DNA from 2 places in the Ruegeria sp. BG9 genome. Region 1 is predicted to be linked to the other one. Evidence: riboswitches for the same ligand, from Rfam matches in the RefSeq annotation. Region 1 holds a riboswitch; the other holds the start of a gene.

Region 1 (3,621 bases):
TCATGAACCACGATCCGCTCGGGCTTGGTGTCGAACACCAGAGGTTCACCGCAATTGTCGACGGTGATCTCTTGCGCGGCAGCGCCGCCCGCCAGCGCGCCTAGGACCGCAGCGGACAAGAGTTTCAGTTTCATCAATCTCTCCTGTTAAGATGAAAGCTTTCGTTTTCGGATGTCCAGCGCGGGGATCACGCGCCCTTCATGCTGGAAACACAAATAGTCAACACCAAAAGTCTCGCGCACGCGGTCTGGCGTCAGAACCTCGGCGACCGGGCCGAAGGCCGTCAGCTGAGCGTTCTTCATCAGGGCGACGTGGCTGGCGAATTCGGGGATCATGACCAGATCGTGGACAATCATCACAACCGTCACACCCAACTCGGCGACCAGAGACAGCATGTGCCCTTTGGCATCCGGGTCTAGGTGGTTGGTCGGTTCGTCCAAAAACAGCAGCGAGGGGTTCTGCGCCAACGCCCGTGCGATATGGGCGCGCTGGCGCTCTCCACCCGACAGCTTTGCCATCTGTTTGCCCGCAAAATGGGACAGTTCGGTGGTGTCGAGCACACGCTGCAGGTCCGCTTGAAGAGCCTCGGCGGATTTGTCGGCCCTGATCGGGATTTGCCCAAGGGCCACATAATCGCGCAGTTGCAGCCGCCCGTCGGGCATTTCCTGCTGGCCGACAACGGCAATTCGTCTGGCCCGCTCCAGCGACGACAGTTTCCGCAGGCTTTGCCCCTGAATACGCACATCGCCTAAAGCCAGCTTTGCGACACCGCACAAGAGGTTGAGCAGCGTCGTTTTGCCTGCCCCGTTCGGGCCAGCGACGGCCAGGATCGCGCCTTCCTCAAGGGTAAACGAGGTGTCGCGCAGCAGCACGTCGCCGTTCAGGGCGTAGTATTCCAGATTTTCAGCGACCAGAAAGCTCATGCCATGTCCTCCGGTGGCAGGCAGGGCATGCGCGACAGGGTTTTGGTATAGAGCGCCAAAGGACGGGTCGAGGCGCTGGTCCAGCCATCCTCGCTGTCCCGGAATTGATGGGCGAACTCCGCCAAAGCGCTCAGATCGGCAGGGGTTTGAATATCGCCAAACAGGTATTGCGCCTTGCCTTTGGCCTGCAGTCCGACCGTCATCGGGCGGTTGCAACCGGCCATGCAGTCGATCAGGCGTGTAGAGAACCCCTCGGGCAGCTGGCTATCCAGCGTTTCCTTCGCCGCATGCGCGGGTATCGGCCCATTGCAGGTGCCGCATATCAGGACGAAATGGTCAGCCATGGCACGGGTCGCCAACTTGAACAAAAACCAAGTGAAGGCAAAAGCCATGAATTGCATTAGCACGCGGATGTGCCATCGAGCCTCCTTCCGGGACACCCCGCCCCGGGTTGGTTAAACTGTGATGGCAGGTCTCCTGACTTGCGGGTCGTTGCTTGGCCAACCTTCCCGACCTTAGGGGCCAGTGGTTTTGTGGCGTCGCTCTCCGCTTACAGTTGCGGGGGCAGTCACGGCATTGGCCCTTGGGCCGCACCGTATTCCCATTTTCATCCCTCAGACACAGGCCGTCGGGAACCATCCAGAGCAGCTAGTCTGCTCACGCTCCTATTGTCAAGCGCCGGAATCTCGCTATCGGACCACGCGCAGGGTCGGCCTGCGGGCGGGTTGGGCCGGTCCGACGCTATTGGTCGGGAACTGGCTGGCTAGGGTCAAACCGGCCTTTATCAGGTGCGCGTCCGGGTAGCCTCCGGTCAATTCGTTCAAGGCATCGCGTGCCGCCGGAGTTTCGTCGCGGCGCATGTGATGCAGCAACCGCAGCAGGGCACATTCGTCACATGTCAGTTCTTGCCGTGTTTCAACACAAAGCGGGTCGTTGAAGGCCAGACCCAGAGGGCGGGTGTGAAGCGTGGCCTTGACGACTTTGAAGACCAGATGCGCCAAAACCAATCCTTGGTCGCGCCCCCAGTGTTCGGTTGCGACGGAAAAGGCATGTTGCCACGCCTGCGTTTCCGGCTGTGTTAAGCTTAGGATGAAGTGCCGCATGACAGGGAGCATACCGCGTTCGAAACCGTCAAAATCGGTTAAGGGCAGTGTGTGGTTAGATGCCGAGTGTTTCATGCGCGTTCCCTTTTGGGTTTGAGGGATTTCGCAACCAATGGGTGGACGTTTCGCGGAAGGGTGCAGGGTTCGACCGGTGTTTCAGGACGCGGTGATGCAGCGCGGACGGAAAAGCTGAGATCATCCTCGATCGCCTGCCTCAGTTTTGGTTTCAATGCGCAGCCATGGCGGCTGGCAACGGCGTCCATGGCCAACAGGTCGGCGAGGGATTTTCGCATGTGAGGTTATCTTTCGGTCGCAAAAATGGGACCGGGCGATGATTCCAAGGAATCTGACTGGGTCAGTCGTTAACTGACTAAATTAGTCAGAAAATGCAAGCGCGAAATTCTTAATGAAATCAGTAGTCGGCAACCAACAGGAAATCCGGTGCCGTGTCTTCTTCGATTGTTGCAAAGCGCGGGATCGGGTCTTCAAATACGTTGTCCGTCCGGTCGTCATTCACGGTTGAGACTTCGCCAATCAAGCAATCCCCACCTTCCGCCCAGAAGGCATGCCAGATGCCGGGCATCAAGGTCACGCTCTGACCTGGCTTCAAGCGCAAATGCTCTCCGGGCCGTATGGTGACAGGGCAGGCATCGCTGGGAACGGTGACCGGGGTATCGCGGTCGACACCGCCATCGGGGTCCGAGGCATAGATTTCCATAACCAGATCGGCGCCCCCACGGTTGATGATATCCTCGGCTTTGACGATATGGCGATGCATCGGCGATAGCTGTTTGTCGCGAGAGATCAGCAGCTTTTCGGCATAGAGCATACCGCGTCCCCGGCTCAGATCGCTGACGTTACCGTTGCGCAGGGTGAACAGAAACAACCCAAGCTCATCGAACTTGCCTTGACCGTAATCGGTGATATCCCAACCTAGCCCATGGGCACGAATACTGTCCGCCTGGGCGCTGCGCATCTGCTCAGGTGTCCAATCTGCGAAAGGTGGCAGAACGGCACCAAATGAACTGATGAATGCCTGGGCTTCGGTCTTGATACGGTTGATTTCGGATCGTTTCATCTCAGACTCTTCGTAGGGCTATATTTCATGCGACCAGGGCGGGTTGGCTCCGGCGCGTGAGACGGTCACAGCAGCCACCTCTGCGCCCAAGGTCAAGGCGTCGCGTAGCGCGTCTGGGGACAGTGCTTTCAAGCCGGGCTTTGTCAGCTTGCCAGCCTGTTCCAGCGACGCCAAAACCCCTGCATTGAACGTGTCACCCGCGCCAACCGTATCAACAACTTGCACCGGTTTGACAGGAACTGAGACCACCGCGCCGTTGGCCAGATAGCCCGAGGCGCCCTCACTCCCACGGGTGACGATGACCGCGGAGGGGCCTGCTTGAAGCAGCAAAGGGACTTTCTGATCGTGGTTTTCCGGGCCGGGGACGATCCAGTCCAGATCCTCATCCGAGACTTTGACGATATCGGCCTGTTCGATCATCTGGTTCAACCGCGTGCGGTAGCGGGTCTGATCCTGTATGAAACCGGGTCGGATATTGGGGTCCAACATCACAGCACAGTTCGTGCCATGTTGCGCC
Region 2 (3,621 bases), on a different contig from region 1:
CACCGCGATGCCAGCCCGCCGCGAAAGCGCCAAGGTCGCTGTCCGAGAAGGACAGCACCACCAAATCCGCCGGGCTCTGGCCCAGATCGGTTGGGGTTTCTGTTTCTTCTAACCCGTGGCTTTCGCGGAAGACGACGTGCATTGGTCTTACTCAGCGGCCTCGGTGACACCAGCGAGGATATCGCGGATTTCTGCTTCTCTGATGTCGTCATGTTCGGCGATCACCACCATACGCGAGCGGCGGTCTTCACCGGGCTCCCACGGACGGTCATACTGGTGACGCACACGAGCACCCACGGCCTGAACCAGCAGGCGCATAGGCTTGCCTTGAACGGCGGCGTAGCCTTTGACGCGCAGGATGTTCAGCTCAGTCGCCAGACGTGCGATCTTGGCGACCAGTTCGGCAGGGTCGGACTGTTCCGGCAGATCAACGATGATACTTTCGAAATCGTCATGCTCGTGATCGTGGTGACCGTCGTGATGCGATGGACGGGCGTCCATGTCATCTTCAGCAGCCGCTTCCAGACCAAGAACAACGCGGACGTCCACGGCGCCTTCGGCCACTTCGACAACGGGTAGCGGGCGAGGGGCCTCGGCGGCGATGATCTTTTTCGCTTCGGCCACGCCTTCGGGACCGGCCAGATCAGGCTTGGTCAGCAGGATGATGTCGGCGCAGGAAATCTGATCCTCGAACACCTCGGACAAGGGCGTTTCATGGTCGATCGAGTCATCGGCCAGGCGCTGAGCGTCCACGGCTTCGACATTCGGCGCAAAGCGACCAGCGGCGACAGCCTCGGCATCGGCCAGCGCGATCACGCCATCGACGGTGATTTTCGATCGGATATCGGGCCAGTCGAACGCCTTCAGCAGCGGCTTAGGCAGGGCGAGGCCGGAAGTTTCGATCAGTATGTGATCAGGGCGCGGCTCCAGCGCCATCAGGGCTTCGATAGTCGGGATGAAGTCGTCGGCCACGGTGCAGCAGATACAACCGTTCGCCAGTTCCATGATGTTTTCCGCCGGGCAATCGGGGATGGCGCAGGATTTCAGGATGTCGCCATCGACGCCAACATCTCCAAATTCGTTGACCACAACGGCCAGACGCTTGCCCTGCGGGTTCTGCATCAGGTGTTTAACCAGAGTCGTCTTGCCCGAGCCCAAGAAGCCAGTGATCACGGTGACGGGGAGTTTTTCCAAGTTGCTCATTTCAGGGCTCCAATCGGGGGAATGCGGGCTGCGCAGTTTTTGCGGAAATGTTCAGGGCGCTCACGCCATTTGACCAAGCCGTCCTCGGTCGCGAGGTACTTGGTGGCGCCGTCAACGATCACGTCGACATGGTCGGTTTCGTTCAGGTGCTCATAGACGAAGGTCCAGCGATCCGGGCCGCCGCGCAGCACGATGGAACAGCCCTCGTTGCAGTTCGACAAGCATTCCACGGCTTTAAGGGTAATCCCTTCCGGCAGCTCCGCCTGTTCAAGCGCCTTGTGCAACAGGGTGCCGGGGCGTTTCGCGTCGTCTTCAACGGGCAGCCCGCGACGACAGGTGGTGCAAACCAGCAATTCGACCGGAGCGGTCTCGGTCATGTCTCTCATCCCCCCAAATCCTCATCGTGGGGGACGGGGTTTCATGCGGGTCCCTTGACCCGACACCGGAACACCCCGTCCGGTTTCATCTTCGGGCGCTGGCAGGTCTCCCGGCTTGCGGATGTCAGAGGCGTCCTCTGTCGGATGTCCCGCCTTCCCGGCTTTGCGCCAGTGGCTTGGGCACCCTCTCCGGTCACGGTCGCGGGGGCGGCTGCGTTTGGCGGAAAACCCGTTGACGCATTCCCTTTTCATCTGTTCTCACAGACACCAACATGAGGCTCATGCGGCACGCACCCGCAGCTTGTCAAGCGCGATGCAGCTCAGACCGCTGCGGCACGTTGAAAAGCGACCTGCCAGCGTCGCTAGGCGGCATGAACAGGGCGCTGATGCATGGTCGCATGGCCTCAAATCGCAAACGGAGGCGAAATCCATGAAAGTAGGTTTTATCGGGCTTGGGAATGTGGGCGGCAAGCTGTCAGGGTCATTGCTGCGCAATGGAATCGACCTGACGGTTCATGACCTGAGTTCCGATCTGGTTGAGGGTTTTGTCGCGCAGGGGGCCAAAGCGGCTAAAAACCCGGCCCAGATGATGCGCGATTGCGATGCCGTGATAACCTGCCTGCCGTCGCCAGCGGCCTCGGACGCGGTGATGCAAGAGATGTTGCCAGAGGTTGGTCCAGGTAAGATTTGGATGGAGATGTCCACCACCGACGAGGCTGAGGTCAAGCGATTGGGGGCATTGGTTCTGGAGCGCGGAGGGGCCGCAGTCGATTGCCCTGTTTCGGGTGGCTGTCACCGCGCGGCGACGGGCAATATCTCGATCTTCGCTGGCTGCGATCGCGATACGTTCGAGCGTATTTTGCCTTTCCTGACCACCATGGGGCGGCGCGTTCTGCACACCGGAGAGCTCGGCTCGGCCTCGGTTCTGAAGGTACTGACCAATTATCTAGCCACGGCCAACCTAATCACTTGTGCTGAAGCGTTGGTCACCGCCAAGGCCGCCGGGATGGATTTGAACACCACCTATGAGGCCATCAAAATCTCGTCGGGGACATCGTTCGTGCACGAAACCGAAAGCCAGGTGATCCTGAACGGTTCGCGCGATATTTCGTTTACGATGGATTTGGTGAAAAAGGATATCGGCCTGTTTCAGGACGTCGCCGACCGCGCCGGTGTTCCGCTGGAAATCAATCCGGTGATGATCAAGATATTTGAGGATGGCATCGCCCGGTTTGGCGAGCGTGAGCTGTCGCCAAACATCATCAAACGCCTTGAAGAGGCCACGGGTTTGGACATCCGCGCACCGGGTTTTCCTACGGAAATGCAAGACGATGAGCCGGAAGAACCAGGGTACGAGGTTGTGCCTCAGGGGCGTTCCTCCTGAAACTGATTTCCGGAGGCGGTATTTAGAGGAAGGGGATGTGGAGGCGAGTACCGGAATCGAACCGGTGTACACGGATTTGCAATCCGCTGCGTCACCACTCCGCCAACTCGCCTTTTCAAGTAAAATCAAATACTTGCCGTGGTGTGGTGGGCGTTTTAACAGCTTTCATCGGGGGCGTCCAGAGGATTGGCGCCGATTTTGGGCAGCAAATCAATATTTGTGGGCGGCCGGTTTAAACGGATCGTGAACAAGGCTTGCGGCATCTGGGCCGTTGTCGAGACAGGTCGAGTGTGGCACAAGCCAATTATCCAAGGGATTGAAAAGAGAGATCAGATGTCAGATTTCGCAGCCCGGCGCCGCACCATGGTTGATACGCAGGTACGACCCTCGGATGTGACCAAGTTTCCAATCATTGACGCGATGCTGTCCGTTCCGCGTGAAAGCTTTGTACCGACCGCACAGCGCGAAGCGGCCTATGTCGAAGGGTTGATCGATCTGGGCAACAGCCGCTGCATTCTTGAGCCGCGCACTCTAGCCAAGATGTTGGATGCGCTGAATATCTCGAATGACGAAATCGTCCTCGATATCGCGTCGGCCTACGGGTATTCGACCGCCATCGCCGCTCGAATGGCGCAGCTGGTGGTGGGTGTCGAATCC

What was found. A riboswitch is a leader RNA that binds a small molecule or an ion and turns the genes downstream of it on or off. The one in region 1 is predicted to bind cobalamin.
Region 2: another riboswitch for cobalamin. It lies ahead of ACR0I8_RS03320 (DUF1636 domain-containing protein); the one in region 1 lies ahead of ACR0I8_RS11040 (DUF1636 family protein).

What each region holds. Positions count from the first base shown of each region.
Region 1 is NZ_JBQFSY010000005.1:319,011-322,631, forward strand. Features, by position in the region: gene ACR0I8_RS11030 (ABC transporter substrate-binding protein) at 1-134, opposite strand, end outside; gene ACR0I8_RS11035 (ABC transporter ATP-binding protein) at 147-923, opposite strand; gene ACR0I8_RS11040 (DUF1636 family protein) at 920-1,267, opposite strand; cobalamin riboswitch at 1,374-1,578, opposite strand; gene ACR0I8_RS11045 (hypothetical protein) at 1,613-2,101, opposite strand; gene ACR0I8_RS11050 (hypothetical protein) at 2,098-2,319, opposite strand; gene ACR0I8_RS11055 (D-lyxose/D-mannose family sugar isomerase) at 2,439-3,104, opposite strand; gene ACR0I8_RS11060 (carbohydrate kinase family protein) at 3,123-3,621, opposite strand, start outside.
Region 2 is NZ_JBQFSY010000001.1:652,429-656,049, reverse strand. Features, by position in the region: gene cobN (cobaltochelatase subunit CobN) at 1-142, opposite strand, end outside; gene cobW (cobalamin biosynthesis protein CobW) at 148-1,203, opposite strand; gene ACR0I8_RS03320 (DUF1636 domain-containing protein) at 1,200-1,580, opposite strand; cobalamin riboswitch at 1,664-1,867, opposite strand; gene ACR0I8_RS03315 (NAD(P)-dependent oxidoreductase) at 1,894-2,964, shown strand; tRNA gene ACR0I8_RS03310 (tRNA-Cys) at 3,003-3,076, opposite strand; gene ACR0I8_RS03305 (protein-L-isoaspartate O-methyltransferase family protein) at 3,298-3,621, shown strand, end outside.